DNA from 2 places in the Bacillus sp. YC2 genome. Region 1 is predicted to be linked to the other one. Evidence: a T-box and tRNA genes for the amino acid it is inferred to sense, from the RefSeq annotation. Region 1 holds a T-box; the other holds one or more tRNA genes.
The links. A T-box is a leader RNA that pairs with one kind of tRNA and senses whether it is charged. The one in region 1 lies ahead of tyrS (tyrosine--tRNA ligase), so its partner is inferred to be a tRNA-Tyr.
Positions count from the first base shown of each region.

Region 1 (14,849 bases):
AAGATCACGGCACATACAGCTGATGTCAGCAAGGCTCTTTGTGATATCAGTCACCTTGATTTCAACTTGTGACCCCGGCTGTCCCGCGCCTGTCAGCCGGACAAACGTGCGCAGTACATCCGTTTTGGTCAGAATGCCTGAAAGCTTCTGATTCATAACGATTGGCAGACAGCCGATTCCGTGCTCATAAAAAGATGCCGATATTTCTTCAACGAAGTCAAGCGGATGAGCGCAGATGACATCCTCTTCCATAATGGTTTCTACCCTGTTTGTGAGAAAAGTGCTCCGATGCTTCTGTTCAAAGATGCCCGGGCTTGCCCGTTTGATATCCCTGTCGGTCACTATACCGATTACATGCCGTTCTTCGTCTGTGACCGGGAGATGGCGGATATGATGCGTTTTCATTTTGTGAATGGCCGTTTCAATGGAATCCGCTTTTGTGACGGTGATGACGTCCCGTTTCATGATTTGTTCTGCAATCATCTTTTTATCCCCTTTGTCTATGTCAGTTAATACATAAAACGCTGATAAAAACGAAGCCTGTCGAACTGTTCAATTGAATCCTGGCTGACGTGCTTTCCGATGCGGGCCATCAGACAATTCGCCGGGTGGGAACTGATTTCAGGTTCATCCGTTGCAAACCAGACGAGGCCCCCGGCATTCATCATCTTTTCCATCATTTTTCGGTAGGCCCATACATCTTTATTCATCCCTTTTAAGTCCCAGTGCCAGTAATATTCCGTGGTCATGATGATATACCGTTCCATCTGTTCATCCATCATGCTGACTGTCAGCAGGTTTTTTCCGACGGAACAGCCCCTGAATCCCGGTGCGACCTCGATTGCGCCGAGCTCAAGCAGGTCTTCCATATTCCCTTCAGACCATCTTTCAAGCGGATCAGGGTATAAATATGTCACATAGCCGATTATGGTCTGCCCGTCTCTGGCGATAATAATCCGTCCTTCGGGAAGCCCGGCTATCTCAATTAACGCTTTGTGCTGCTCGTGAGGAAGGCGAAAGGCTGTCAGACCTTCATGAAACTCATATTTTGCTAAGTCCTCTGGAGGAACAGGCCCTTCTATCAAAAGAGAGCCGGCTGCTGTCTGAATGTCTGAAGAATGGTATGTTTTATGATGTTTCACTGATTCACCGCCTGTCGATTCTTAATAAAAACATGTCTCCCTTAAGCATAACAAAATATAAAGCGTTTTCAATAGCGGAACAATTTATATTTTAAAAATTGAGAAAACTGTGAACTTCTACTATAATAAGGTCTATAGTTACGCAAAGGGGGATGTTGCATGAATTTGAAAGCGTTGCCAGCGGAGAAGGGGAATTATCACTTAAAAAATTATGAAGAAACATACCGTCAATTCAATTGGAAAGAAGTCGAAGCGGACTTTTCCTGGCATAAAACAGGGAAGCTGAATGCCGCTTACGAAGCGATTGACCGCCATGCCGAATCATTTCGCAAAAACAAAGTGGCGCTTTATTACCAGGATCCAAAGCGGGAAGAAAAATACACTTTTAAAGAAATGATGGAGGAATCCAACAGAGCCGGAAATGTACTGAAACGGTATGGAAACGTGGAAAAAGGGGATCGCGTTTTTATTTTCATGCCGCGCTCGCCGGAGCTCTATTTTATCATGCTCGGCGCGATTAAAATCGGCGCCATTGCCGGCCCTTTATTTGAAGCGTTTATGGAGGGGGCCGTAAAAGACCGCCTGTTAAACAGCCAGGCAAAAGTGGTCGTGACAACGCCTGAGCTGGCGGAACGGATTCCGGCCGACAGCCTGCCTGACTTGCAGCATATCTTCATCGTAGGCGGTTCCGGGACAGCCGGCGATAAGGTCATTCATTATGACGAAGCGGCAAAAAAGGAAAGCACAAAGCTAGAAATTGAGTGGATGGACAGAAGGGACGGCTATTTGCTCCACTATACGTCCGGATCTACCGGAACGCCTAAGGGAGTGCTTCACGTTCATGAAGCCATAATCCAGCAATATCAGACAGGCAAATGGGTGCTTGATCTTAAAGAAGACGACATCTATTGGTGCACCGCAGATCCCGGCTGGGTGACCGGAACTGTGTACGGTATTTTTGCTCCGTGGCTGAACGGAGCGGCGAATGTGATCGTCGGCGGAAGATTCAGCCCGGAAAACTGGTACGGCACGATTGAAAAGCTTGGTGTCAACGTATGGTACAGCGCCCCGACGGCCTTCAGGATGCTCATGGGAGCGGGGGATGAAATGGCGGCCAAATACGACCTTACTTCCCTTCGTCACGTACTGAGTGTCGGTGAGCCGCTGAATCCGGAGGTTATTAAGTGGGGGCATAAAGTATTCGGCAAGCGCATCCATGATACGTGGTGGATGACGGAAACAGGCGGACAGCTGATCTGTAATTATCCTTGTATGGAAATAAAACCGGGCTCAATGGGAAAACCGATCCCGGGTGTTGAAGCGGCAATCGTCGACAACCAAGGAAACGAGCTCCCGCCGTACCGCATGGGGAATCTCGCCATTAAAAAGGGCTGGCCGTCCATGATGGCTTCCATTTGGAATAATAAGGAAAAATATGATTCTTATTTCATGCCCGGCGGCTGGTACGTTTCCGGAGATTCAGCGTACATGGATGAAGACGGCTATTTTTGGTTCCAAGGCAGAGTTGATGATGTCATCATGACATCGGGTGAGCGGGTCGGTCCGTTTGAAGTCGAAAGCAAACTTGTGGAACATCCGGCAATCGCCGAAGCGGGTGTCATCGGTAAGCCCGATCCTGTCCGCGGAGAAATCATTAAAGCCTTCATCGCGCTCAGAGAAGGGCACGAGCCGTCCGATAAGCTTAAGGAAGAAATCCGGCTCTTTGTGAAGCAGGGGCTCGCTGCCCATGCCGCGCCGCGGGAAATTGAATTTAAAGATAAGCTGCCGAAAACACGGAGCGGGAAAATCATGCGGCGGGTGCTGAAGGCGTGGGAGCTGAATTTACCCGCAGGCGACTTGTCCACGATGGAAGATTAAAGGCAGTTGACATCATATTTTATTTATGTTAAAAATGAGTAAGCTAAATAGGAAAAGGTTGAGATTGAGACAAGTAGGGTATCCGAATGTTCCAGAGAGCTGATGGCCGGTGAAAATCAGCACATAAGATATGCCGAATACACTCATGAACCGCTTTTGCAAACAAAGCCGCCTAAAGGCTTTCAGTAGTGAAAGAACGGACGCCGTCCGTTATCAAGAAGAGTGATAGGAGCCTCTAAAGGCTTTTATTAGTAGGGTGGTACCGCGATTATATCGTCCCTTCGTGTAAACGAAGGGGCGTTTTTTATTTCATAAAAAAGGAGCAGACAAAATGACTAACTTATTAGAAGATTTATCTTTCCGCGGCTTAATACAGCAAATGACAGATGAGGAAGGGCTGAACAAACAGCTGAACGAAGAAAAAATGCGTTTATACTCAGGGTTTGATCCGACGGCTGACAGCCTCCATATCGGCCATCTTTTGCCGATTTTGACGCTGCGCCGCTTCCAGCTCGCAGGCCATCATCCGATTGCGCTTGTTGGGGGCGCGACAGGACTGATCGGCGATCCGAGCGGAAAAAAAGCGGAACGCACGTTAAATACTCAGGATATCGTTGTAGAATGGTCGCAAAAAATTAAAAATCAGCTTTCACGATTTTTAGATTTTGATTCAGGGGAAAACCCCGCCGTAATGGCAAACAACTTTGATTGGATCGGAAAAATGAGCATCATTGATTTCCTTCGCGATGTCGGAAAGAACTTCGGAATCAACTACATGCTTGCGAAAGATACCGTCAGCTCAAGAATTGAATCCGGTATTTCTTACACGGAATTCAGCTACATGATTTTGCAGTCTTACGATTTCTTAAATCTGTACAGAGAAAAGAACTGCAAGCTGCAGATCGGAGGCAGTGACCAGTGGGGCAACATCACGGCCGGCCTCGAGCTGATCAGAAAATCGGAAGAAGAAGGGGCGAAAGCATTCGGCCTCACCATTCCGCTCGTCACTAAAGCAGACGGTACAAAATTCGGTAAAACGGAAGGCGGCGCGATCTGGCTTGATAAAGAAAAAACGTCGCCGTACGAGTTCTACCAATTCTGGATCAATACAGATGACCGCGATGTCGTTAAATACTTAAAATACTTCACGTTCTTATCAAAAGAGGAAATTGAAGAATACGCTGAAAAAACCGAGACGGCTCCTGAGAAAAGGGAAGCGCAAAAACGCCTTGCGGAAGAAGTAACGGCTCTTGTTCACGGACGTGAAGCATTGGAGCAGGCCGTTCATATCTCTCAAGCGCTGTTCAGCGGCAATATTAAAGAGCTGTCCGCTCAAGACGTCAAGGTAGGTTTCAAAGACGTGCCTTCGCTTGAAAAAGACCGCAATGAAGAATCTGCTTTAGTAGACGTGCTCGTAGAATCGAAATTGTCGCCTTCTAAACGGCAAGCCCGCGAAGACATTCAAAACGGAGCCGTTTACATTAATGGCGAGCGCCAAACAGATATCGGCCATATTCTTTCTGCAGAGGACCGCATCGAAGATCAATTTACCGTTCTGCGCCGCGGAAAGAAAAAATACTTCCTGATCACTTACTAAAACGAACAGCAGCCTTGCCGTTTTCCGCGGCAGGCTGTTTTTTATGTTTTGTGAATACCGTTTCGGGAAATGAGTACATTACACGGTATAAACATAAACAAATATCGGGAAGGAGCGCTGCGCCGTGAATTTCATGTGCACCATCGCTAAAGAAAGATTGCAAAGGGATTATTGGGAAAAGCAGCAAAACAATACGGCCGACACCCCTGCAGATGAATCGGAGCAAAAAGAGGAAGAGACGACGTCATAACCTGTATGTAAGCGTTTAAAGAATAAGCCCCCATTTAACGAAATGGGGGCTTATTGAATATATTCCATCACCATATCAGTCTGACGGCGGCCATAAGCACAACCCCTGTTATCACAGTGACCGATAAGCTTTTCGTCCACATCGCACATAGCAATGTCGGGATAAGAACAATGATTGATTTCCAATCAAAGGCCAAAGCGTGATTTGTTTTCACGATCATGCCTTCGGTTACCAAGGCGGTAAGGATGCAAAGCGGAATAAAAGAAAGCCATTTTAATGCCAGCTCCGGCATTTGGATGTTCCGCACAAATATAAACGGCAGAATGCGAGGCACGATCGTAACAATCATGCAGCCAAGTATAATCCAGATCATTTGCATACTGATGCTCATTTATCCGTCACCACCCCGATAGTTGCGACGATCACGGTTGAGACGATAACAGCGACATGTGACGGAACAACATAGGATAATAAGATCATAAAAATCACCATGCAGACAATCAAAGAAAGATTGTGCTTCAGCTTTTCTGATGCGGCCGTCTGTATTTGCAGCACCAACAGCGCCGCAAACATGGCAGGCAATGCGAAGTCTAAACCGAGCGCTTCAGGATTGGAGATCCACTGCCCGAGCAGCCCCCCCAGCACGCAAGAGATCACCCAGCACAGATAAGCTGTAAGATTAAGGCCGTTCATCCACTTGTCATAAAGCTTGCCGTTTTTAGCCAGCCTGTTAATCGCCACCCCGAATGATTCGTCTGTGAGTAAAATGCCGAACCCGATGTTTTTCGTTAAAGAGTACTTCGTAAAATACGGCGCGAGGGTCAGACTCAGTAAAAGATGACGCAAATTGACGATAAACGTCGTTAAAATAATGGCTGAAATCGGGCTCCCGGACACAAGGAGCGAGCAAATAATAAATTGAGCAGCCCCGGCATATACACACAAGGATAATAAAGAGATTTCCAAAATACTAAGGTGAGAGGAAACTCCTACAATGCCGAAAGCAAAGCCGATGCTCATATAGCCGAGCAATGTAGGAACACAATCCTTCACCCCTTGTAAAAAAGTATCATCATTGATTTCCTGTGAAACCGTTTTTTGAACTTCCGTGTTAATCATTGTGTAAGCTCCTTTTTTTAGAGATTATAATGATAACTACTAATGAAAAAATCAAAGAAAATACGGTTCACATTAAATGAACCGATTTCCAGTTACTACATGAAATAAGGAATGATTTTGTTTCATCAGCCCTTCTACCTTTTCAGCGCCAACCTCTTTCACAAGCTCCGCAAACATGAGATCGTGCCTCATGTATTCCATGGCGACGAGAACGAGGGCGGGATCTTCTGATTTGATGGCCCACGCATTTGTCTGAGGAGAAAAATTAGCGATCAATACTTCTTTATTATCGCGGGCGGCAATTGTTAACCGCCCGCCCATGCGTTTTTCAGCCACTTCAGGAGACATATTATGATGTGTCGTAAGCCCGATCTTCATCTCCGGAGGGCCGAATACAATCGAAAAGACGGGCAATTCTTCTGCGACGCGTTTGTTAATGGCTTCTTGAATAAAAGGAACCTGCTGCTCCCAAACGGACAGCCACAGCTCTTCTTCTGCCTTTTCAATCATATCTTTCATTTCATTGATTACATGGTCATTGGTGCTGATGCGGCGGATGACGTTCATTTCCTGTTCGCTTTCAAGCGCCAATAGTTTTTCCTCAAGATAGCCGAAGGAGCTCTCGAAATCGTGCCGCAGCCGGTCAATTAATTCCCTTCCCGCTAACGGAGCGTATGTAACCGGATCAGAAGGCACGATATGGACAGCGCCTTTATCAACCAGCTTTCCTAATACCTCATAAATCATTGAGCGAGGGACGCCGGACCGTTTACTTATCTCATAACCTGTAATAGGTGAATGTTTTAATAAACCGATATATGCCTTGCATTCATATTGAGAAAAACCGAATTTCTGTAATTCTTTCAGTACATCCTCCATAAAAAACCTCCGTAGTGGTTATTCATTAAACCACTATAATGTAAGCGGTTATTTTTGTCAATGGGACCGTGTTATAGGGTCTTTCAGAATGGATGGAAGCCTATTTTTTGTTGCTTTCCAACATATTTTAGGGCGAGTTACATGTATGGCTGTTGTGAAAAACGTTGCTGTAGACCCACACAAATAAGGTTTGATACGATATGTTCATGGAAACAGAAGAGGAGGATCATGGTGGAAAACACCTCTAAAATTGCCTTTTTATCAGTGGTAAGCAATTCTTTGGTCGTATTGCTTAAAATAGCCGTCGGAATATTAACCGGTTCGGTGGCGATTCTTTCTGAGGCCATCCATTCTTTTTTAGATTTAATAGCTGCCTTTATCGCCTTTATTTCTGTGAGGATTTCTAAAAAGCCTGCTGATTCCGGGCATCCGTACGGGCATGGAAAAGTGGAAAATATATCCGGGACCATTGAGACGATTTTAATTTTTGCGGCGGGTATTTGGATGATTTATGAATGCGTGCAGAAATTGGTGAACCCGGAGCCTGTTCACCTGCCTGTATTGGGGATCATTGTGATGCTTGCAGGGGCGGTCATTAATTTTGTCGTATCGAAAATGGTGGGAAAAGAAGCCCGAAAGGTCAACTCCGTGGCCATGAAATCAAATGCCCTGCATTTACTGACGGACGTGTACACATCGTTAGGCGTTGCAGTAAGCCTTCTGTTTGTTGCTTTAACGGAGTGGTACATACTTGACCCGGTCATAGGCCTGGTGCTTGCGGCTTACATCATGCTTGAAGCCTTTAAATTAATGAAAGAAGCATTCCCTCCGCTGATGGACACTCGTTTATCCGGCGAGGAGGAGGAGACAATTTTAAAGATTATTACCTCCTTCAAGCGCGAATATATTGAAATACACGATTTTCGTACAAGGCGCTCAGGGCCGCAGGAGTATATCGATTTCCACTTAGTCGTATCATCTCATTTTACTATAGAAGAGGTGCACGGCTTATGCGACCGTATCGAAAAGGAAATCACAAATGAATTTAAAAATGCTCAAGTGCTGATTCATCCTGAGCCAGAAAGCGAAAGGAAAAAATAAAAGCGGTGTCGCCGGACCGCCGTTTCCGGTGTTTAATCGTTCGACAAAATGTGCAAACCGTTCCCTGGCCAACTTCCTTTCACTCATAATAAAGGCAGGGGGTGAAAGGCAGTGAAAGCTGCAGAATCAATCGAAACGTTTAAAAAATGGATTGCTGAAATTGAAGAAAGCAATGAACGATTGCGAAAAAAATTCGAGGCGGTTCAAAAGGAATTTTTACAAAAAAATTCACGTAAAGAAATGCTGGAACTGATAGCAAATGAGTATGCAGCAGAGGAAAGAGACGGCTTTAAGGCCCATTTTTATTACGATGATTTGGCCGAAGAAGCAAACGAGCTTGAAAAGAAATACAATCAAGAGCTGCATAATTATTATAAAAAAAGCCAGTACAACAACTATTTAATAAATAAATTGAAAGAAATCATTAAGATTTACTGATAAAAGCACCCTCAGAGGTGTTTTTTATTCGCGGTTGACATGATGTCAGGCTGACTTTATTTGAGGTGAACGATAGATAAGAGGAAAACAGAAGTTATCAACCCCGTTATGAAATTACGTTCGGCCTCTCTTAAGAAAATCCGGACTATTCATATCGAGGAGTTTCAGGCATGCGGAGGAACATAAGTTAGAAGGAGTTTTCAATCATAAAAATTTTCAAGCACAAATTGAAAATCAAGCCATATTCCAAGGAGGAGAGTATACGTGGAGCTGACCATAAGGAAGATGACAAAGGAGGATCAGGATCAGCTGATTGAAATTGATGACAGGTTTACAGCAGATTCGATTCTCGTCCTCTCTATGGATAAAAATAAAATTCACTATACGGTTGAAAATATACCCGGCTATATAAAAAGCTATAAGGACGACGAACAGCTTGAAGAATCGTCCGACTTCTCGGCATATATTGATCACCCGGATCAGGCGGTTTATGCAGCGTATATAGACGATCAGCTTGCGGGGTATGTTACGGTAAAACGCAACTGGAATGAATATGCGTATATTGAAGATATGAAAGTCGATATCAAGCACAGGCGCCAAGGAATCGGCAGGACATTAGTAGAACAGGTCATACAATGGGCAAAGGAACATAAGATGCCGGGCATCATGCTGGAAACACAAAATGTAAACGTAAAGGCTTGTCAATTTTATGAGAGCTGCGGTTTTAAGATTGGCGGTTTTGACTTTTGCCTGTATAAAGGGATAAAAAAACATGCAAATGAAGCTGCGCTGTATTGGTATTTGATATTTTAATACATTCCTAAAAAGAGGCCCATCAAAGAGGGTCTCTTTTTTTGCGGCGAAATTTAACGCTCCTTATGGTAACACAAGTCAACATCTTCAAACGGGTTTGAACCAACATTTCTTTGAAATATAGTAAAACTTAGGGTGGATATCCTTGTGACTCTTAATATAGATGACTTATTTTTTTTGAAATCAGCAAGTAGCTTATACATCTGAGGGGGTGGATTCATACGTTATGTTAGGAGAAAAGGGAAACAATTCCTTTTTCTCTAGGAGGTGAAAGTAATGAACTGTATTTCTCATAACGATATTCAACAGGGAGTTGCTGTTGCTCATAGAGAAGGTTTAGGAGATTATTTACACCAAGAACCGGTTTCCCGAAAAAGTTCGGGCCGTTCAAAAAAGCGCAAGCACCATCGTTCTTGCCGTTCTCGCAGCTTCAGACGTACGAGACGCACACGCCGTTCTCGCAGCTTCAGACGTACGAGGCGCACACGCCGCTCCCGCAGCTTCAGACGCTCGAGACGCACACGCCGCTCTCGCAGTTTCAGACGTACGAGACGCACACGCCGCTCTCGCAGCCATAAACGTACAAAACGTTCTTCACGCAAACGCTGTTTTAAATGCTAAACATGGAATCTCCTATGTTTAACGGATGCGAATAAGGAACGGTATCTGCTATAATTGAATAAAGAAAGAACTTCCAAGAAACTCCAAGCAGGAAAGCCTGCGGACACTGAACTTACAACATTGCGCTGTTTGTTTGGTGTCCGTTTTTGATTTCAGGGCCAAATAAATGACCGGTTATGCCGGATCATAGAAACGAAAGGATGATGTTATGTTTCATCTGAATAAAAATGTACCAGAAGAACCGCTCAACACGAACTTTGAAAAAACAGAGGAAGCCATTAATCACTTCTCCGCAGAAACAGCCCATGCACAAAATATCAGCAGCCAGCTTTTACATATTACAGACAGCGGGCATATAAGCATTGACTTTATCCAAAAAAGCGGGCTCCGAAACGCTAAGAAAATCGCTATTCTGGGTGATAGCGTCGCCCGGGGCCTGCGCGCACAATACGGCTTCGCTGATATTCTGAAAGACCGGACAAAGGCCGAGATTACGAATCTTTCTGTCAGCGGCGTCAATATGAGCAACAACGGAAAAAATAACATCTATCAGCAGGCGCTTAAGACGTCCGGCAATGAAGTCATTATTGTGCAGGGAACGGATGACGATTGGTGCAACCATATCGGCATTGGTAAAGACGAAAAGGATATTACCACATTTTACGGAGGGTTCTGCCAAGTCATTCAGCAGCTGCGCAGCAGAAACAAAGGGTGCAGCATCATTGTCGTGACCGCTACGAGGCAGGCGAAAATCTCAGAGGGAAAGATTGTCCGGCGCGATACCGATAAAAATAAATTAGGGCTGACGCTGGCCGACTATGTGGATGCCCAAAAAGAAGCCTGTACGCTGCTTTCCGTGCCGTATGCTGACCTGTTTTATACAGATTTAATTGACCCTTATAATCCGGCATTCCGCAAAATGTGCATGTCAGAAGGCCTTCACCCGAACGAAATAGGGCACCAAATCATTTTTCAGGAAATCTGCAGAAACTATTTTTACTATTACGGGTGAGAGGATGAATGAATAATTTATTGACAAAAACCGGAATAAAAAAAGCCCCCATTGCCGGAGGTCACTTATTTTTCTTCTCTTCTAAAAGCTCAATGATTCTTTGATTGGTATGTCTTTGCGCTCTCAAAAGCGATACAATATTTCCGGTAAAACCGATTAAAATAATTAGCAGCAAAATAATGATCCACACAAGCAGACCCCCTTCATGTAATGGAAAGCCAAAGCGCAAGCTCTTTATATATTTTACTTATGTTGTATGAAGGGGAGAATAGGTCTAAGCGATCGTGTTTTGTTTACTTTTTATCCGGGGGGAAGTGACTGGCCGGATAAATCATTCTTATAGCAGCCGCATAGGTGGAGGTCACTTCAGATCAAGATTCATGCCAAGTTCATTTGATCGTAATCAAACAGGAGTTTATATTTCGCTGAAGTGAATAAGAGCCTGCTCTATGAGTCTTTTTTTATTATAAATCTGCTTCAGCAAGAAACATAGCCGATAAAAAAGAAACCCCAGCTCTCCTGCTCTCATAAGGGATCTGGGGTTAATTCAATGCTCAGCAAGCGGATACTGATGTCTTGTCTGCAAATAAAGAAGGGGGAAGCCCCTTCTTTAGTCGATCCAACCTTCATAAGTCGCTCGATAAAACCCTTCTACAACTTCTACAGATTTAAGATAATACTTATATCCGTTTTTAATCGTTACGTTTGGGATATTTGATCTGTAAACAAAATCTTGAGTGAAAGAATCTTTAATCAATTGTGCAGAAGCTTCTCCTTGTGTTGATGTGATGGATGAATTAGCAGGACCGGCAGCAAAAGCAGGAGCAGCAGAAACAAGTAATGCCAGAGACAGGGCGGAACCAGTTAACACTTTTTTGAAGTTCATTTTAAACACTCCTTTTTCTTTTTTAATACAGTTGTATTATTACATATGTTGTTAAATTTGTCCATGTAAATTTATGTTGATGTTTTGTGAACACGAAAAGAAGGCAGTCAATTGAGATTAAAGGAAAACTTGTAATATATCGATTTTTACAGCCGTGGATTGATAACGGAGAAAAACTGGGGATAATCTCTCAAAGAAAGTCAAAAGGTTTACAAGCTTTATAAAGTTTTGTAACCGATAATATTAGAGAGCGGGTTAAGTAACACAGGTCACCAAAGGGGGGTTTTTTGTATGAAGTCCGTCACCCTTATGAAGGACTGCTTTCGTTCGACAAATTCTGCAAATGACTGAAGTGGTTCAAAGAAACGTTATAATGAAAAGATAGAACTGATTTGAAAGAGGGGGGATTCGATGCATTACATAACTGCATGCTTGAAAATTATTAGTGATAAGGGCCTTAATGAAATAATGGGGGAATTCAAAAAGCTTGAAGAAGCAACTAACAAAGAAGAAGGATGTATTACATTCCATGCTTATCCTCTTGAACCATCAGAAAGAAAAATAATGCTTTGGGAGATTTGGGAGAACGAAGAAGCTGTTAAAGCCCATTTCACCAAACCTCACACAAAAAATGTTCAAAAACAAAAATTAACGGAAGTAGAATGGTTAGTTAAAAGTAATGTGAATTAAAAAAAACTAAATCATGCTGCGGGTTTCTTTTTATACAGCAGGAGCTGAAAACATTGAATCAAATTAATTTGCTTTTAAGATTCTCACTTGAAGTCGCGGCACTGATCGTTTTAGGGTTATTTGCTTGGACTCACTTCAATGGTTATATTAGATTTGTTTTAACTTTAGTTCTGCCAATTGCGGTAATGGTTATCTGGTCCGTGTTTGCAGTTCCCGATGATCCAAGCCGAAGCGGTCAAACTGTAATAGCTGTAAACGGGATGACTAGATTGATTATTGAGTTATTGATTTTCGCAGCGGCTGTTGCTGCGCTGTATTTTAGTCATTTAAAAACAGCCAGCTTCATCTTTTTTTGTCTTATCATGCTGCACTACATTGCTTCACATGAGCGGATAAAATGGCTTTTACACCAATAAAGCATTACAAATTCAGCACTCTTTATCAGGGTGCTTTTTTATGTGCTTTCAAACTGCATCCGGTACGGCGGCAGCGTCATGGTTTATTACGCTTTATATCATGTGCGGTCTATTCGGTTAAACAGAATCAGGAATAAGATAGGCAAGACAACGAGACGAATGAAACAAAATCTATAATACTGCACGCTGGAAGCGAGTAAGAAAAGCCGTTCTGTTCAGGGACGGCTATTTGCGTTGTGAATGCCGGAGCCGAGGGACACGGTTCACCATTACGTTGTGGGAGCATTTGATCAAGATAAGCGTGAAATGATCTGTTTAGAGTGTCACAACTGTGAAATCGGGCGGTCTAAAGGGATCACTAAACGAATTTTATTATTTGTTTATTTGTTGCTTTTATCCTGATATCATCTGTAAATTTCTCTTTTTGAAGGCTTAAATTGGGTCGATTAGCCTCTTGTTATCGAGGGGATTTTATAAAAAAGAGTTGAAAATACCATTTAATTAACAAAGTTGTGTCAATTCTTTTAAAGATTCATTTTAAATATATCTTTTGTTCGGAAAAAGAGTTAATTTAAAGATGTATATAAGATACATCTTTAGGGGGTAAACAGGATGCTGAAAGAAAAAACAATTGAAATTATTAAAAGCACCGTACCGGTATTAGAAAAACACGGGGAAGAAATTACAGGACGTTTTTATGACCTGTTGTTTCAAAATCACCCTGAGCTTTTGAACATATTTAATCAAACAAATCAAAAGAAAAAAACGCAGCGTACTGCTTTAGCAAATGCTGTGATTGCAGCCGCTGCTAATATTGACCGTCTGGAAAATATTATTCCTGTTGTGAAACAAATTAGTCATAAACACAGAAGTATTGGAATTAAACCTGAACATTATCCAATTGTGGGGAAATATTTATTAATTGCCATTAAGGATGTTTTAAAGGATGCTGCAACTCCTGACATTATGCAGGCATGGGAAGAGGCATACGGCGTCATCGCAAATGCTTTTATCGGAATTGAAAAGGAAATGTATGAACAAGCAGAAAAACAAAAAGGAGGATGGAAAGGATATAAGGCGTTCAACATTGAGAAAAAGGTTCAGGAAAGTAAAGAAATTACATCTTTTTATTTAAAGCCGAAAGATGGACAACCTCTGCCCGAGTTTGAAGCAGGGCAATATATCAGCGTGAAAATTTTTATCCCGGAATCAGGTTATACCCATATTCGTCAGTATAGCTTATCAGATATTTCCGGTAAGGAATATTACCGTATTTCAGTTAAAAAAGAGGGGATCGTTTCCTCATATTTGCATGATCAATTAAATGAGAAAGATTCAATAGAAATTAGTGCGCCAGCCGGAGATTTTATTTTGGATTCGTCTTCTGAAAAAGATTTAGTTCTTATTAGTGCCGGGGTCGGTATTACGCCAATGATAAGCTTATTAAAAACAGCTGTTAAGAAACAGCCGCAACGAAACATTCTTTTTATCCATGCTGCTAAGAATAGTGAATATCATGCTTTGCGGCATGAAGTAGAGGAAGCTGCAGAACATTCATCAATTGAATCTGTCTTTATTTATAGTGAGCCATCCGAGAAAGACCGTTCAAGTAATGTTCGTTTCCGTGAAGGGCAGATTAACAAACAGTTTTTAAAAGAAGTGATCGCAAATCAAGATGCTGATTATTATCTGTGCGGGTCACCGTCTTTTATTAAACAAATGCAGAAACTGATTTCTGAATTAAATGCCGTACCTGACTCAATTCATTACGAATTATTTGAACCTCAGTTGAGCATGGCATGATTGTTTACATTCAGCACTCGATTTCCGGGCGGTCAAAACCCCTTTAAGCATATATGACCGGTAGTGAATATAGGTTTCGACAGTGGCACTGCGATGGCCGTCGCAGTGCTCTCCAACTCGTCGAGATAGAACGTTTCAGATTTTTGCGAGGAATGAAACGATTCGATGGAGGCATTATCAGCGGGTGTTCCTTTACGGGACATG
Region 1 is NZ_JAHXDO010000005.1:92,639-107,487, forward strand. Features, by position in the region: gene KY305_RS10295 (acetoin utilization AcuB family protein) at 1-483, opposite strand, end outside; gene KY305_RS10300 (GNAT family N-acetyltransferase) at 510-1,142, opposite strand; gene acsA (acetate--CoA ligase) at 1,302-3,020, shown strand; T-box leader at 3,072-3,304, shown strand; gene tyrS (tyrosine--tRNA ligase) at 3,352-4,617, shown strand; gene sr7p (small protein SR7P) at 4,742-4,867, shown strand; gene KY305_RS10315 (AzlD domain-containing protein) at 4,935-5,258, opposite strand; gene KY305_RS10320 (AzlC family ABC transporter permease) at 5,255-5,986, opposite strand; gene KY305_RS10325 (TrmB family transcriptional regulator) at 6,059-6,865, opposite strand; gene KY305_RS10330 (cation diffusion facilitator family transporter) at 7,094-7,966, shown strand; gene KY305_RS10335 (hypothetical protein) at 8,078-8,404, shown strand; gene KY305_RS10340 (GNAT family N-acetyltransferase) at 8,669-9,217, shown strand; partial or broken gene KY305_RS20345 (hypothetical protein) at 9,494-9,568, shown strand; gene KY305_RS10345 (hypothetical protein) at 9,605-9,793, opposite strand; gene KY305_RS10350 (SGNH/GDSL hydrolase family protein) at 10,047-10,850, shown strand; gene KY305_RS19985 (hypothetical protein) at 10,912-11,040, opposite strand; gene KY305_RS10355 (hypothetical protein) at 11,461-11,736, opposite strand; gene KY305_RS10360 (putative quinol monooxygenase) at 12,148-12,426, shown strand; gene KY305_RS10365 (YrdB family protein) at 12,471-12,842, shown strand; gene hmpA (NO-inducible flavohemoprotein) at 13,455-14,645, shown strand; partial or broken gene KY305_RS20465 (IS3 family transposase) at 14,735-14,849, opposite strand, start outside.

Region 2 (14,849 bases), on a different contig from region 1:
CAATTTCTCATCTAATGTCATGCGTGCTACCGCTTGCTTCGCCTGCGATGGAATATCTTGCTTTGTGGCGGCCTGATGTGTCCCGAAAACAATAAACAACAGTAATACTGCTGAGATGACAAGTTTCATAATGGTATCCTCCTGCCGTCATAGTTTGGACAAAAGACATAGGTTGTCATTCAATTGCTTCGTAAATCGCTTTTATGACACTTCCGTAGCTCCCGGTTGGAAACAGGTCTCCTTCGAATACATTCGGGTTTTCAGCGGGATTGGCGACGGGTGAATGCTTTTTATTCGTTAACAGTGCAATGCCCAGTTTGTAGGACGGGTCAATAATGGTCACTGTGCCGGTCCATCCCGTGTGTCCGTAAGCCTGCTTGCTGGCATAAGGGCCGAACATCCACTCCATGTCTTGGCTGCCGTTTTTCCGCCAGCCAAGAGCGTATGTCGGATCGGAGGAAGCAGCCGTTGTGAACAGTTCAGCGGTTTGTTTGGTGAAGAGTGAAGCGTGCTTATAACTGCCGCCGTTCAGCATAACTTGAAGCAGGACGGCCATGTCATCGGCTCGGGAGAACAGCCCGGCATGCCCGGAAACTCCCCCCATGGAGTAAAATGCCTTTTCATCGTGAACCTCGCCTTGCAGCGTATAAGTCCTTATGTTGGGGAAATGGATGACCCCGTCTCTTGTGTTGCCTAAACGTTCAGTTGCCGCAAACGATTTGGCCTTAAAGCCTTTTTGCAGCGGATTGAACAGCGTGTGCGTCAGTTTCAACGGTTTGTAAAGCTCTTGTTCTGCATATACATCAAGGGATTTTCCGGTTATGTTTTCAATGATGCAGCCGAGAAGCATATAGCCGATATCGCTGTACACGTGTTTCGTCCCCGGTTTGTAATCCAAAGGTATGCGTGTGAGATAGCGAATCGTTTTTTCTCGATCTTGAGAATAATATTGGCCCGCTGTGTCCGGCTGATAGAAATAAAAGCTCGATGGCAGCCCGGATTGATGCTGGAGGACGTCAATGACGCGGATGCTGTCTTTTCCTTTCAGCGGATCGTCTTTTCTGTCCTTGAAATCTGGTAAATAAGCGGATACCTTTTCATAGATATCTAGCTTTCCTTGGCTGACCAGGCGCTGTAAGGCGAAATTGGCGGCGTACATTTTCGTATTGGAGGCTAAATCGAACATTGTTGTTGTTTTCATCTTTTCCGGCCGGTGTAAAAGTGTATCTCCGTCATATTTTTTGCTGTAGCCGTACGCTTTCTTTTTGATCACCCGTCCGTCCTTTACGACAACGAGAACGGCTCCCGGAAATCCTGCGGCAATGTCTTTTTCAATCATTTGATCAACCTTTCTCAGCTTTGCTGTATCGTATGTTTTGGATTGGGCGCAGGCTTTATGCGGCAGCAGTAAAGAAAGGCTTAACGTGACCGTGAGTAATGCGATTACCATCGTTTTCATAGATTGATCCCTCCCGGCTTAATCGAATTCAGCAGCCATGTCATCTGTAAATCCGAAAGCATAGGTGAATAAGAAGCCTGCTGCGTAGGAAATAAGCAGACCGATGATATATATAGCGATTTGTGACGGGTGAACGAGAAAAGAGAGCGGGAGGCCGGAAACGCCGATGGAGAATGTCGCCACTTGAAAATGGGCTTGGAAGGCCCCGCCAATCCCCGCACCCAGACATGCTGTCAAAAACGGCCGGCCGAGCGGGAGAGTGACGCCGAAAATAAGCGGTTCTCCGATCCCCAGAAGGCCGGATGGCAGTCCGCCTCCTATCGCTCTTTTCAGTGAGGCTTTTTTTGTTTTCTTGAAGACGGCGAAGGCCGCGCCGACTTGGCCTGCGCCTCCCATCGCGAGAATAGGGAGAAGCGGATCATCCCCGATGGAACGGATTAATTCCAGATGCACGGGGGTCAAACCTTGGTGAAGGCCTGTGACGACAAGGGGCAGGAAAGCGGCGCTTAATACGAATCCCGAAATAACACCGCCCAATTGCAGCAGCGACAATAAACCTGAGGTGATGAGATCGGAAATAAAACCGCCTGCAGGAATAAAGACGACATACGTAACCAATCCGGTGATGAGTAAAGATATGGTAGGCGTAACGATGATGTCGATCGATTGATGAATATACCGCCTGATGTATTGTTCGGTATAAGCGATAAAAATGGCTGCGAAAAGGACGCCGATCAGCCCTCCCCTGCCAGGAAGGAGATTTTCTCCGAATAAACTGATATTGGCGATTTCGGGATTAAGGATCAAAATGCCTGCCAATCCGCCCATCGCGGGTGTTCCTCCGAATTCTTTGGCGGCATTTATACCGACTAAGACGCCGAGGTAAGCGAATAAGCCTGAGCCGATAACCGTTAATATAAGTGCGATTTGGGATTCTTTTGAGAGCCAGCCGGCCTGAATGACGGCTTTTGTGATGCCGGTGATTAAGCCTGATGCAATGAGTGCGGGAATGAGAGGGATGAAGATGCTGGATATTTTTCTTAGAAATAATTTAATCGGTGTCGTGTTTTTTCTATTGATATCTGCTTTTTTTTGTGAGGCGGCTTCTTTTAAGTCGAAGTTTTTTTCTGCCGCCGTAAGTTTTGAGAAAGCGGCGGCGACATGATTGACGACTCCTGCGCCGAGAATGATCTGAAGCGTTTCGGCTTCCACTACGCCGATGACGCCATCGAGCTGTTTCAACGCTTCAATGTCTGTTTGGTCCTTGTCAAAAGGCGTAATCCTCAGACGTGTCATACAGTGGGTGAAGCTTGAAATATTAGACGGCCCGCCGCAATGCTTTAAGATGTCTCTGGCTAACGTATTGTAAACTTCGTCTTTGCGCATCAAAACCCCTCCTCTTTATGTGTGTTTCATCAATCGGATGGCTTCTCTTGTGTTATCAATATATCCGATGGTTTCCTCATATTCCTCCGAGGCCATGCCTAAAAACAATATATCAATCATAAAAAGCTGGGCTAACCGGGAAGAAGTGGCGGCGCTGCGAAAAGGCGCTTCATTTGAGTGTGCGGTATATAAAGAAATGTCCGCTAGAGATGAGATTGCGTTTTGGCTGAATGCTGTCAGGCTTATGGTTTGTATGCCTTTTTGTTTTGCCAATAAAACGAGATTAATTATTTCCTGAGTTTCTCCTGAAAATGATATGGCAAATACAATATCCCGTTTGCCGGCGTTTGCGATTAATGACGCGACGAGATGCGTGTCGGAAAAAGCAGTCGCTTGTTTATTGACGCGGAGCCATTTCTGCTGGGCATCCCGGGCGACAAGTCCTGAAGCGCCTGCGCCGATGAAGTGGACGGCGCGGGCTTGTGATAGTGCTGATACCGCTTGTTTGAGTGTTTTATAGTCTGTGATGCCGGCAGTATCCTGGATGGCTTGGATGGCATTGCCTGCCGCTTTCTCAGAAATGGAACTGAGCGGCTCATTCGGCTGAATGTCTCTGTAGCCTTGGGCTGAAGGCTTTGCCAAGTCTCCTGCGATTCGCATTTTCAACTCTTGAAATCCTTTTAAGCCGAGTGATTTGCATAACCTGATAACGGCTGCTCCGCTTGTGCCGGCAGAGGCGCTGACGTCATGGACAGTGCTATCGGCCGTCTCATGGGGATGCTGTAAAATATAGTCGGCAAGCTTGCGTTCTGACGGGGGGAGCTTGTGCTTCATTGCCTGAATAATTGATAATCCGCCGTTGGCCAATTGCGTCTCTCCTTACATGGAATGATGGTGCTCAATGGCTTTGTCAATGAAGCCTCCTGCTTCTTTGAGCAATGCTGCGGCATGTTTTTCATCCGAATTGGTTTTCAGCATAACAATCGCTGTTTTGACGTGGAGATCGGCGGTTTCGAGTGTTTCTTTTGCCGTGTCGTACGGGGCACCCGTTATCGTTTGGATGATGCCGATCGCCCGTTCTTTCAGTTTTTCATTGCTGACATGGACGTCCACCATTAAGTTCTCGTACACTTTGCCGCTTTTCACCATGACGGCTGTGGAAATCATGTTCAAAATCATTTTATGTGCTGTTGCCGCTTTCATTCGTGTTGAGCCTGTAATCACTTCAGGGCCGACGATGACCTCGATGCTGTGATCAGCATAATTGCCAATGAGTGAATGTTTGTTGCATGTCAGTGCAACGGTTTTGGCGCCGATTGTATTGGCGTATTTCAGTACGCCTGCCGCATACGGCGTCCGCCCGCTTGCTGCAATGGCAATGACCGTGTCGTTTTCGGTAAGACCTATGGATTTTATATCGTCAGCTCCGGCTTCTTCGCTGTCTTCTATTCCTTCTGAAGCACGCAAAAAGGCGTCTGCTCCTCCGGCCATCAGACCGATGACTGTCTCAGGGCTCACGCTATAGGTAGGCGGACATTCAACCGCATCTAATACGCCGAGTCTGCCGCTTGTCCCTGCCCCCGCATAAATCAGCCTGCCCTTTTTCTGCAATGATTCATGCGCGAATTCGACTGCGGCTTGGATATCCGGAAGAACCTGCTGCACGGCTTCTGCGACTTTGTAATCCTCTTGATTGATGAGTTGAAGGATTTCCATTGTGTCTGCTTGATGGATAGAAGCGGTTTGCGGATTTCTTGTTTCTGTCGTCAGTTTGTGAATGTTCAGCCGGTCTGTCATATGTTTACCTCCCAAGTATTTATTACTTGAAGTATATGGGCTTTTGACATAATGTTTCAATAAAAATCGGTTTTTTGTGAAATAAAATTTCAAACGCTTTCATAAAAAATGATGCAAAATGTATTGTTCTCCAATCGGGCCGATTTTGCGGCGTCCTTTATCAATAAAGCCAGTTGTCTGGTAAAGGTGTTTTGCACGAAGATTGAATTGATTAACAGCGAGCACGATTTCATCACACCACGGGAAATAGCTTTTGACAAAAGCGGGAAGCTGCATCATAGCTTGTTTGGCATAGCCTTTTCCTTGATGCGGCGCGTGTAAGGACAGAGCGCTCAGCAAAATGGCAAAAGCATTGTTAGAATACGGGGATAGGGTCTCTTTGGATGTATGTAAAATAAAAAAGCCGACGGGACGGTCGCCGTTTAAAATGACTGCCGGATAACGGTCCCGGATGACGATGGCTTGTGTCAGGACATCCCGCGGGAGAGCGGAAAATTTCTTATCTTCTTCATTCAGGACGAAACCGTTCAGGTCGTCTAAGTGTTCCGGTTTATAGAAGGACAGAGTTACGTCCAAGGCAGATCTCTCCTTTATTACAATTGATCAAGCTCATTTTCTGATATAACGCGGCAGCCTGCCTGTTTTAAAAGGGCGGAAGTGATGCCGTCGCCGATTATTTTTTGGCCTGAGAATGTACCGTCATAGATGAAGCTGCTGCCGCAGGACGGGCTGTTTTCTTTTAGAATGACCGTGTCGGCCCCTATTTCTTTTGCGTACGCTAATGTTTTGGCCGCGCCGTCCATATATAAAGCTGTTACGTCTTCGCCTGATGCGGTTACGATTTTTGCCGTGCCGTTCAGCACGTCTTCGCCTGTGCCGCCGATAATTTCCGCCGGTTCGCGGGGAGTGGTGAAGCCGCCCAGAAGTTCGGGACAAACCATAACAGCTTTCTTTGCTTCCACAAGCCTGCGGATTTTTTTGGATGCGGCGTGAGAGCCGTTATATCTGCATTCAATGCCGCCGAGACAAGAGCTGACTAAGATCATCTGAATTGATTCCTCCAATATGCTGTGATAGATCTATCATAAAATAAATGGGAGGAGAGAGAAGAGTTTTTCAGTTAAAAAACGGGTAAAAAAGTTTGAAAATAAAAAAAATAAAATTCCTCTTTACAAATGGGGTACAACCTGTATATAATAACTTTTGTCAGCTCGAAGCAGACTTAACGGCCCGTTGGTCAAGCGGTTAAGACACCGCCCTTTCACGGCGGTAACACGGGTTCGAATCCCGTACGGGTCATATGGAGGATTAGCTCAGCTGGGAGAGCATCTGCCTTACAAGCAGAGGGTCGGCGGTTCGAGCCCGTCATCCTCCACCATATTTGCCGGCCTAGCTCAATTGGTAGAGCAACTGACTTGTAATCAGTAGGTTGGGGGTTCAAGTCCTCTGGCCGGCACTGTTTTTCAAATAGAATACGGAGGGGTAGCGAAGTGGCTAAACGCGGCGGACTGTAAATCCGCTCCCTCAGGGTTCGGCAGTTCGAATCTGCCCCCCTCCACCATTATTGGGCTATAGCCAAGCGGTAAGGCAACGGACTTTGACTCCGTCATGCGTTGGTTCGAATCCAGCTAGCCCAGTCACGGACACCTTTTGTTGAAAAGGGTGTCTTTTTTTCATTGCAGAATTACTTCGATTTCTGATTGTTCATCGGATATACTATTTTTAAGCTGCTGTTAAGGCAGTATATTCTGTATTTTCCATCTACACCCTGCCTGAAATTTGGTAAAATAAATTTATCAAAAAAATGAAACCTTTTAAAACAAACGACGTATACATACAGACCGGTGAAGGGCAGAGGTTAGATAAAACATGGAAAACATGATTAGAAAAAGAATCAAGCAAGTCAAAAAAGGCGATCAAAATGCGTTTGCAGACATCGTTGATCTGTACAAAGACAAGATATATCAGCTATGCTACCGCATGCTCGGCAATGTTCACGAAGCGGAGGATATTGCGCAGGAAGCGTTTATCAGAGCGTATGTCAATATCGACAGCTTCGATATAAACCGGAAATTTTCAACGTGGCTTTACAGAATTGCGACCAATTTGACTATTGACCGCATTCGTAAAAAAAAGCCTGATTATTATCTGGATGCAGAGGTAGCGGGAGCAGAGGGCCTGACGATGTATTCGCAAATTGCCGCGGACGGTGTGCTCCCTGAAGACGCTGTGCTGTCATTGGAGCTGTCAGACACGATCCAGAGAAAAATATTAAAGCTGCCTGACAAGTACAGAACGGTTATTGTATTAAAGTATATTGACGAACTCTCATTAATTGAAATCGGCGAGATTCTGAATATCCCTGTCGGCACGGTAAAGACAAGGATACACAGAGGCAGAGAGGCTCTTAGAAAACAATTAAGGGATCTTTAAGTGGGGTGATGAAATGAGCTGTCCTGAACAGGTTGTGCAGCTTATGCATAAGCATCTTGATGGAGATATCCTTCCTGAAGATGAAAACGTATTAAAACAACATTTGCAGTCATGCGAGAATTGCAAAAGGCATTTTCACGAAATGGAGAAATCCATTGCGCTCGTCAGGAGCACATCGCATGTCACAGCCCCTGCTGATTTTACTGCCAACGTCATGGCGAATCTCCCAAAAGAGAAGAAACGCGCTTCTGTAAAAAGATGGTTCAGAACACATCCGATGATTGCAGCCGCAGCGGTTTTTGTTATTTTAATGGGCGGCGGTTTTTTCAACAGCTGGCATAATGACCACAATTTCAGCGTGTCCAAACAGCCGAATCTTGTCGTCCAGAATCACACGGTTACCGTTCCTGAAGGCGAGACCGTAAAGGGCGATGTCACTGTGAAAAACGGCAAGCTGATCATTAAAGGAAAAGTAGACGGCGATGTGACCGTGGTAAATGGAGAAAAATACATGGCCTCAGCCGGACAAGTCACCGGGCAAATTGAAGAAATTAACCAATTGTTTGACTGGGTTTGGTATGAACTGAAATCGGCGGGCCAAGGTGCCATCAGCGCATTGGACCCAAATGGAGATGAGTAAAGCGAGTTTTCGCTTTACTCTTTTTTTCTATGTAAAATAAGCATCGGGCGGAGGCTCATTTCACTTGGGAAATCAAAATGTGGTATAATGAGCACGCTATGTGAAGTACATATGCTCATACAGCACAATCCATAACAAAACGAAATGACTGAATTCTTGGAGGACGAGGAAATGGCTTTTGAGGACATCCCATTTTTGCAATACCTCGGCAATGCCGTTGATATTCTCCTTGTTTGGTATGTGATATATAAATTAATCATGGTCATACGCGGAACGAAGGCGGTTCAGCTTTTAAAAGGAATCGTCGTCATCGTGTTAGTCCGGATGGCCAGTTCATATTTGGGACTCAGCACACTGCAGTGGCTGATGGACCAAGCGATAACATGGGGATTTTTAGCGATTATTATTATATTCCAGCCTGAGCTGAGAAGGGCGCTTGAACAGCTTGGCCGGGGGCGGTTTTTTTCAAGAAGCGGCACGCCCGTGGAGGAAGCGCAGCAGAAAACAATTGAAGCGATTACAAAATCCATCAGCTACATGGCGAAACGCCGTATCGGCGCTCTCATCGCGATTGAGCGTGATACGGGAATGGGAGATTATATCGAGACGGGCATTCCGCTTAATGCGAAGGTCAGCTCGGAGCTTTTGATTAATATTTTCATCCCGAATACGCCGCTGCACGATGGAGCGGTCATTATGAAGAATAACGAGATTGCTGCCGCGGCGTGTTATCTGCCGCTGTCTGAAAGCCCGTTTATTTCAAAGGAGCTTGGGACACGGCACAGAGCGGCCGTCGGCATCAGTGAAGTGACGGACAGCTTAACCATTGTTGTGTCTGAAGAGACTGGCGGCATCAGTGTGGCCAGAAACGGAGACCTTCACAGAGAATTGACGGAAGACGAACTGAAAGAAATGCTCGAAGCCGAGTTTAAGAAAAACGCCAGAGATACTTCTTCTAACCGCTGGTACTGGAGGGGCAAGAAAAATGGATAAATTCTTAAACAACCGCTGGGCTGTAAAGATCATTGCATTGCTCTTTGCGCTGCTGCTTTATGTTGCGGTTAACAACAACCAGGCGCCGACTCCGAAAAAACCCGGGGAATCTTTCTTTCCGACATCAACAACAGACGAGGCTACGCTGACTGATATTCCCGTAAAAGCGTATTATGATGAAGCGAATTACGTCGTCACGGGTGTTCCTCAGACGGTTAATGTCACTATCAAAGGTTCTACAAGCGCGGTGAAAAAGGCGAGACAGACGAAGAATTTTGAGATTTACGCTGATATGAATAACCTGAAAACGGGCACGCATAAAGTCGAGCTGAAGGCTAAAAACGTATCGGACGGCCTGACGATATCCATTAATCCGTCAGTCACGACAGTCACGATTCAGGAAAAAACGGCTGAGAGTTTTCCCGTTGACGTCGAATACTACAATAAAAGCAAGATGAAAACGGGGTATACTCCGCAGCAGCCGATCATCAGTCCGAAAAACGTGCAGATTACCGGTTCCAAAAATGTGATTGATAACATTTCACTTGTCAAAGCATCCGTGAACCTTGAAAATGCAGATGAGACGATTGAAAAGGAAGTGAAGGTGACTGTCTATGACAAAGACGGAAACGCACTTCCTGTTGATGTTGAACCGTCAGTGATTAAAGTGACCGTTCCGGTGGCAAGCCCCAGCAAAAAGCTCCCTTTTAAAATTGAAAGAAAGGGAAGCCTTCCGGACGGAGTGAGTGTCGCCAGTATCGACTCAAGCCCGAGCGAAGTGACGGTTTACGGCCCGCAGGATGTCTTGAATTCACTTGAATTCATTGACGGCGTCTCGCTTGATCTGAGCAAAATTGATAAGGATACGGACATAGACGCGGACATTCCGCTGCCGAAGGGTGTTACAAAGGTTTCACCTGAAAAAATTACGCTTCATGTTAAGGTGGACAGTGAAGACAAGCAGGATTTTGATGATGTCGCGATTAAGACGGTCGGACTGGGCAGCTCGCAGCAAATTGAGTTTCTCGATCCGAAATCGCAAACGGTCAACGTCACAGCCAAAGGCTCTCCGGACAATATTAAGGCATTGAAGAAATCAGATATTGAGCTGTACGCCAATGTCTCAGACTTAAATGACGGAGAGCATTCAGTAAAGCTTGAAGTGAACGGGCCGCAAAACATCACATGGTCCCTGTCAAAAAAGACCGCCAAAATAAAGCTGACATCAAAGAAAAGCATAAATTCAAATAAAAATGACGGCAGCCCCGCCAATTCCGATCATCAAAACGGCAGCAGCGGAGATACAAATGACAAAGACAAAAACCAGGAAGACGACACTGACAGCGATAACAATAAAGGTCAAAACCAGGATCAAAATCAAGACCAAAATGAAGACGGATCAAACGCTGGTTCTTCTTCAACAGAATGAAAAAGGAGCGATACAAAATGGGCAAGTATTTTGGAACAGATGGTGTAAGAGGTGTTGCCAACAGCGAGCTTACGCCAGAGCTGGCCTTTAAAGTGGGGCGTTTTGGCGGGTATGTCCTGACAAAAGACAAACAGCGCCCGAAAGTACTGATCGGCCGCGATACACGTATCTCCGGACATATGCTGGAGGGAGCCCTTGTCGCCGGACTTTTATCAATCGGAGCTGAAGTCATGCGTCTCGGCGTCATTTCCACGCCGGGCGTATCCTATTTAACGAAGGCAATGGATGCAGAGGCGGGCGTCATGATCTCCGCCTCTCATAATCCTGTGCAGGATAACGGAATTAAGTTCTTCGGGGGTGACGGCTTTAAGCTTTCTGATGAGCAGGAGGCAGAGATCGAACGCTTGATGGACGAACCGGAGGATAAGCTGCCGAGACCGACTGGTGCGGAGCTCGGGCTTGTGAACGATTACTTTGAAGGCGTTCAAAAATATCTGCAATTTTTAAAGCAGACTGCCGACGAAGATTTCACCGGCATTCATGTAGCGCTTGATTGCGCCCACGGGGCTACGTCGTCCATCGCGACACACCTGTTTGCTGATCTGGACGCGGACGTGTCCACAATGGGAACGTCACCGAACGGATTAAATATTAATGACGGCGTCGGTTCTACGCATCCGGAAGCGTTAAGTGCCTTCGTCAAAGAAAAAAAAGCCGATATCGGCCTTGCGTTTGACGGAGACGGCGACCGTCTGATTGCCGTTGATGAAAAAGGAAACATTGTCGACGGCGACCAAATTATGTACATATGCGCAAAGTATTTAAAATCAGAAGGACGCCTGAAGGATGATACAGTCGTATCAACCGTGATGAGCAACCTCGGTTTCTACAAAGCGCTTGAGAAAGAAGACATCAAGAGCGTTCAAACGGCAGTCGGCGACCGCTACGTCGTGGAAGCGATGAAAAAAGACGGGTACAATGTCGGCGGCGAGCAGTCGGGACATCTTATTTTCCTTGATTACAACACAACCGGCGACGGCCTTTTGTCAGCGATTATGCTGGTCAATACATTGAAGGCATCCGGAAAAACCCTTTCAGAGCTTGCGGATGAAATGAAAAAATTCCCGCAACTGTTAGTGAATGTGAGAGTGACGGATAAATACAAGGTTGAAGAAAATGCTAAGGTGAAGGCTGTTATTTCTGAAGTGGAAAAAGAAATGAACGGCGATGGCCGGATTTTAGTGCGCCCTTCAGGCACCGAGCCGCTCGTCCGCGTGATGGCAGAAGCGAGAACAAAAGAACTTTGTGACGAATATGTCACAAGAATTGTGGATGTCGTGCGGACAGAAATGGGAGCGGAGTAGCGAAGTTTATAAACAGAGAGCGAACAAGACAAGCAGGATTGGCATAAAATGATAGTAATACATGATGCCAAGGGCAGCAAAAAATAATTGACCGTCCTTGGCACATGTTGTAAAATCAAGCTTGTTCAGCCTTTGTTTTTCATTCTCAGGAAAGGCGGCATTGTTTGTTTGCATCTTTATAATTATAGCGCCCGAACTAAGCGCCCGAAAAACGGCTTAGTTGACGAGGATGGAGGTTATCGAATTTTCGGCGGATGCCTCCCGGCTGATTTATGTTAGATCACAGCCGTAAGGATTTCTTCAAACCGGAGAGGCGACTCTCCGAACAAAGAGAAATCACATGATCTTCCAAAAAAACATGTGGGAGGGGACGATGGAAAGTCCCCTTGTTATCTGACTTTCTTCGTCTCCTTTTACACCTTTAGGAGGAAGAAAATATGTGTGGAATTGTAGGTTATATCGGTCAGCTTGATGCGAAAGAGATTTTGTTAAAAGGATTGGAGAAGCTTGAGTATCGCGGTTATGACTCTGCCGGTATCGCTGTGGCGAACGAGCAGGGCGTGCATGTGTACAAAGAAAAAGGCCGCATCGCCGACCTTCGTGAAGTGGTGGATTCAACTGTTGAATCTCAAGCAGGAATCGGCCATACACGCTGGGCGACTCACGGCGAACCAAGCTTCCTGAACGCTCACCCGCATCAAAGCGCACTCGGCCGCTTTACACTTGTTCACAACGGTGTGATCGAGAACTATGTTCAGCTGAAGCGCGAATACCTTGAAAATGTTGAACTGAAAAGTGATACAGACACTGAGGTAGTCGTTCAAATGATCGAGCAATTTGTGACTGGAGGACTCGAGACAGAAGAAGCGTTCCGCAAAACACTTACCCTGTTAAAAGGCTCTTACGCAATTGCGTTATTTGACGGTGAAAACACAGACACCATTTATGTCGCAAAAAACAAAAGTCCTCTATTAGTCGGCCTTGGAGATACATTTAACGTCGTGGCATCTGACGCGATGGCTATGCTTCAAGTAACGAATGAATATGTGGAGCTTTTAGACAAAGAAATGGTCATTGTGACAAAAGACGAAGTCGTGATTAAAAACCTAGACGGTGACATCATGACACGTGCGTCTTATATCGCTGAGCTTGACGCCAGTGATATTGAAAAAGGCACTTACCCTCACTACATGTTAAAAGAAACGGATGAGCAGCCGCTTGTGATGCGCAAAATCATCCAAACGTATCAAGACGAAAACGGCAAGCTTGCCGTGGCGGGCGATGTCGCTGACGCCGTAGCGGAAGCGGACCGCATCTATATCGTGGCATGCGGAACAAGCTACCATGCAGGCCTTGTCGGGAAACAATATATTGAAATGTGGGCAAACGTACCGGTTGAAGTGCATGTAGCGAGTGAATTCTCTTACAACATGCCGCTTCTGTCTAAGAAGCCGCTTTTCATCTTCCTTTCTCAAAGCGGAGAAACAGCGGACAGCCGCGCCGTGCTTGTTCAAGTAAAAGCGTTAGGGCACAAAGCGCTGACGATCACAAACGTGCCGGGATCAACACTTTCCCGTGAAGCGGACTACACGCTGCTTCTGCACGCAGGCCCTGAGATCGCCGTTGCTTCAACAAAAGCCTATACGGCCCAAATTGCCGTCTTAGCGATCCTTGCGTCCGTAGCAGCAGAACGTAACGGCGTTGACATCGGCTTTGACTTAGTTAAAGAATTAGGTATCGCTGCAAACGCCATGGAAGCCCTCTGCGACCAGAAGGACGAAATGGAAATGATCGCGCGTGAGTACCTGACTGTTTCAAGAAACGCTTTCTTCATCGGCCGCGGCCTTGACTACTTCGTATGTGTCGAAGGCGCGCTGAAGCTGAAAGAGATTTCTTACATCCAAGCGGAAGGTTTCGCAGGCGGCGAGCTGAAGCACGGAACAATCGCTCTGATTGAAGAAGGGACACCGGTCTTTGCGCTGGCGACACAAGAGCACGTCAACCTAAGCATTCGCGGAAACGTGAAAGAGGTTGCGGCACGCGGAGCGAACACATGCATCATCTCGCTGAAAGGCCTGGACGACGCGGATGACAGATTCGTTCTGCCGGAAGTCAATCCTGCGCTTGCTCCGCTGGTTTCTGTTGTGCCATTGCAGCTGATTGCTTATTATGCTGCGCTGCATCGCGGGTGTGATGTTGATAAGCCGAGAAACCTTGCGAAGAGTGTTACTGTGGAGTAAAATAAATTTGTTTGTCCAGTTAAACTGCGGTTTTTAAAATAAAGTCGTACCGTTTGTAAAAAGTTGAACGGTTTCACCCCTTTGGATATGTTGAGCCAAAGGGGTTTTTAGTATGAATATTTTATTTAAATTAGAGGAGGGTTTGACTTCGATTAACTAAAGTCATTGTTTGGATAAAATTAATAAAGTTTGATTAAAAATAACCTCTTGATTTAATTCCTCCCAGAGGTTGCTTTTTGTGTTTTTAAATATAGCCATCGTTAACACATAGTTTTCTATATGTAAAACTTTTTTACGGGTATAGTTTCTTTTTGCATTCTATTAGCCATCGGTATTTTTCTATCAAAATTGGTCGCCGTTTTGGCGTATTTTTCGAGAGGAGATCTTTTCGATACTTTTTTATTTTAAAGTCTTAATATAATAAATACTAATTATAGGAATTTAAAGAATTTTTTAGGTTTAAATACAAAATTCCCCTTACTTCGACAAATGCAATCTGGTATTATCGGAGCGCATGGAAGATATGTCTATAGACTCTATGCAAAATTGAGAGGAGGTTTTACTTATGAAAAGAAACCAAAAAGAATGGGAATCTGTGAGTAAAAAAGGCCTTGCAAAACCAGGAGGGACTTCGATTGTGAAGGCTGCAGGCTGTATGGGCTGTTGGGCCTCGAAGAGTATTGCTATGACACGTGTTTGTGCACTTCCGCATCCTGCTATGAAAGCAATTTAACATTTGAGAATAGGGGGTAGAGCATATTTGCTTATACTCCTTATTTTCTCTTAAGGGGGATTTTATATGTTAAATGATCGTGTTAAAGATTTTGATTTACCAGAGTTAGCGGTTCATTTACAGCCTCATGGTGCTGTAATGATTGATAGAAAAAGTATGTTTTATTTTAGACTCAGTGGACGTGGAGCACAGTTGGCGTTTCTGTTATCAAAAAACAAAAACCTCCACAAAACGGCACGCATTTGGGAAATTATGAAAAAAGAAGAGATGAGTGCTGAACTATTAAAAGAAGAGCTTAGTGCCCATCCATTTACGGAGGCTTGGACACAAGGGCTGTTAGATCAGCCTTTACATGTTTCAGGTTCGCTAGATTCA
Region 2 is NZ_JAHXDO010000006.1:16,266-31,114, forward strand. Features, by position in the region: gene KY305_RS11410 (glycoside hydrolase family 3 protein) at 1-129, opposite strand, end outside; gene pbp4b (penicillin binding protein PBP4B) at 176-1,459, opposite strand; gene KY305_RS11420 (PTS transporter subunit EIIC) at 1,478-2,845, opposite strand; gene KY305_RS11425 (MurR/RpiR family transcriptional regulator) at 2,861-3,712, opposite strand; gene murQ (N-acetylmuramic acid 6-phosphate etherase) at 3,725-4,642, opposite strand; gene KY305_RS11435 (GNAT family N-acetyltransferase) at 4,742-5,218, opposite strand; gene KY305_RS11440 (2-thiouracil desulfurase family protein) at 5,236-5,688, opposite strand; tRNA gene KY305_RS11445 (tRNA-Glu) at 5,870-5,941, shown strand; tRNA gene KY305_RS11450 (tRNA-Val) at 5,945-6,020, shown strand; tRNA gene KY305_RS11455 (tRNA-Thr) at 6,026-6,098, shown strand; tRNA gene KY305_RS11460 (tRNA-Tyr) at 6,119-6,203, shown strand; tRNA gene KY305_RS11465 (tRNA-Gln) at 6,208-6,279, shown strand; gene sigW (RNA polymerase sigma factor SigW) at 6,512-7,075, shown strand; gene rsiW (anti-sigma-W factor RsiW) at 7,089-7,715, shown strand; gene cdaA (diadenylate cyclase CdaA) at 7,887-8,708, shown strand; gene cdaR (CdaA regulatory protein CdaR) at 8,701-10,137, shown strand; gene glmM (phosphoglucosamine mutase) at 10,155-11,501, shown strand; gene glmS (glutamine--fructose-6-phosphate transaminase (isomerizing)) at 11,939-13,741, shown strand; gene skfA (sporulation killing factor) at 14,307-14,474, shown strand; gene skfB (sporulation killing factor system radical SAM maturase) at 14,541-14,849, shown strand, end outside.
Region 2: it has a tRNA-Tyr gene. The T-box ahead of tyrS (tyrosine--tRNA ligase) is inferred to sense a tRNA for this amino acid. The anticodon was not compared.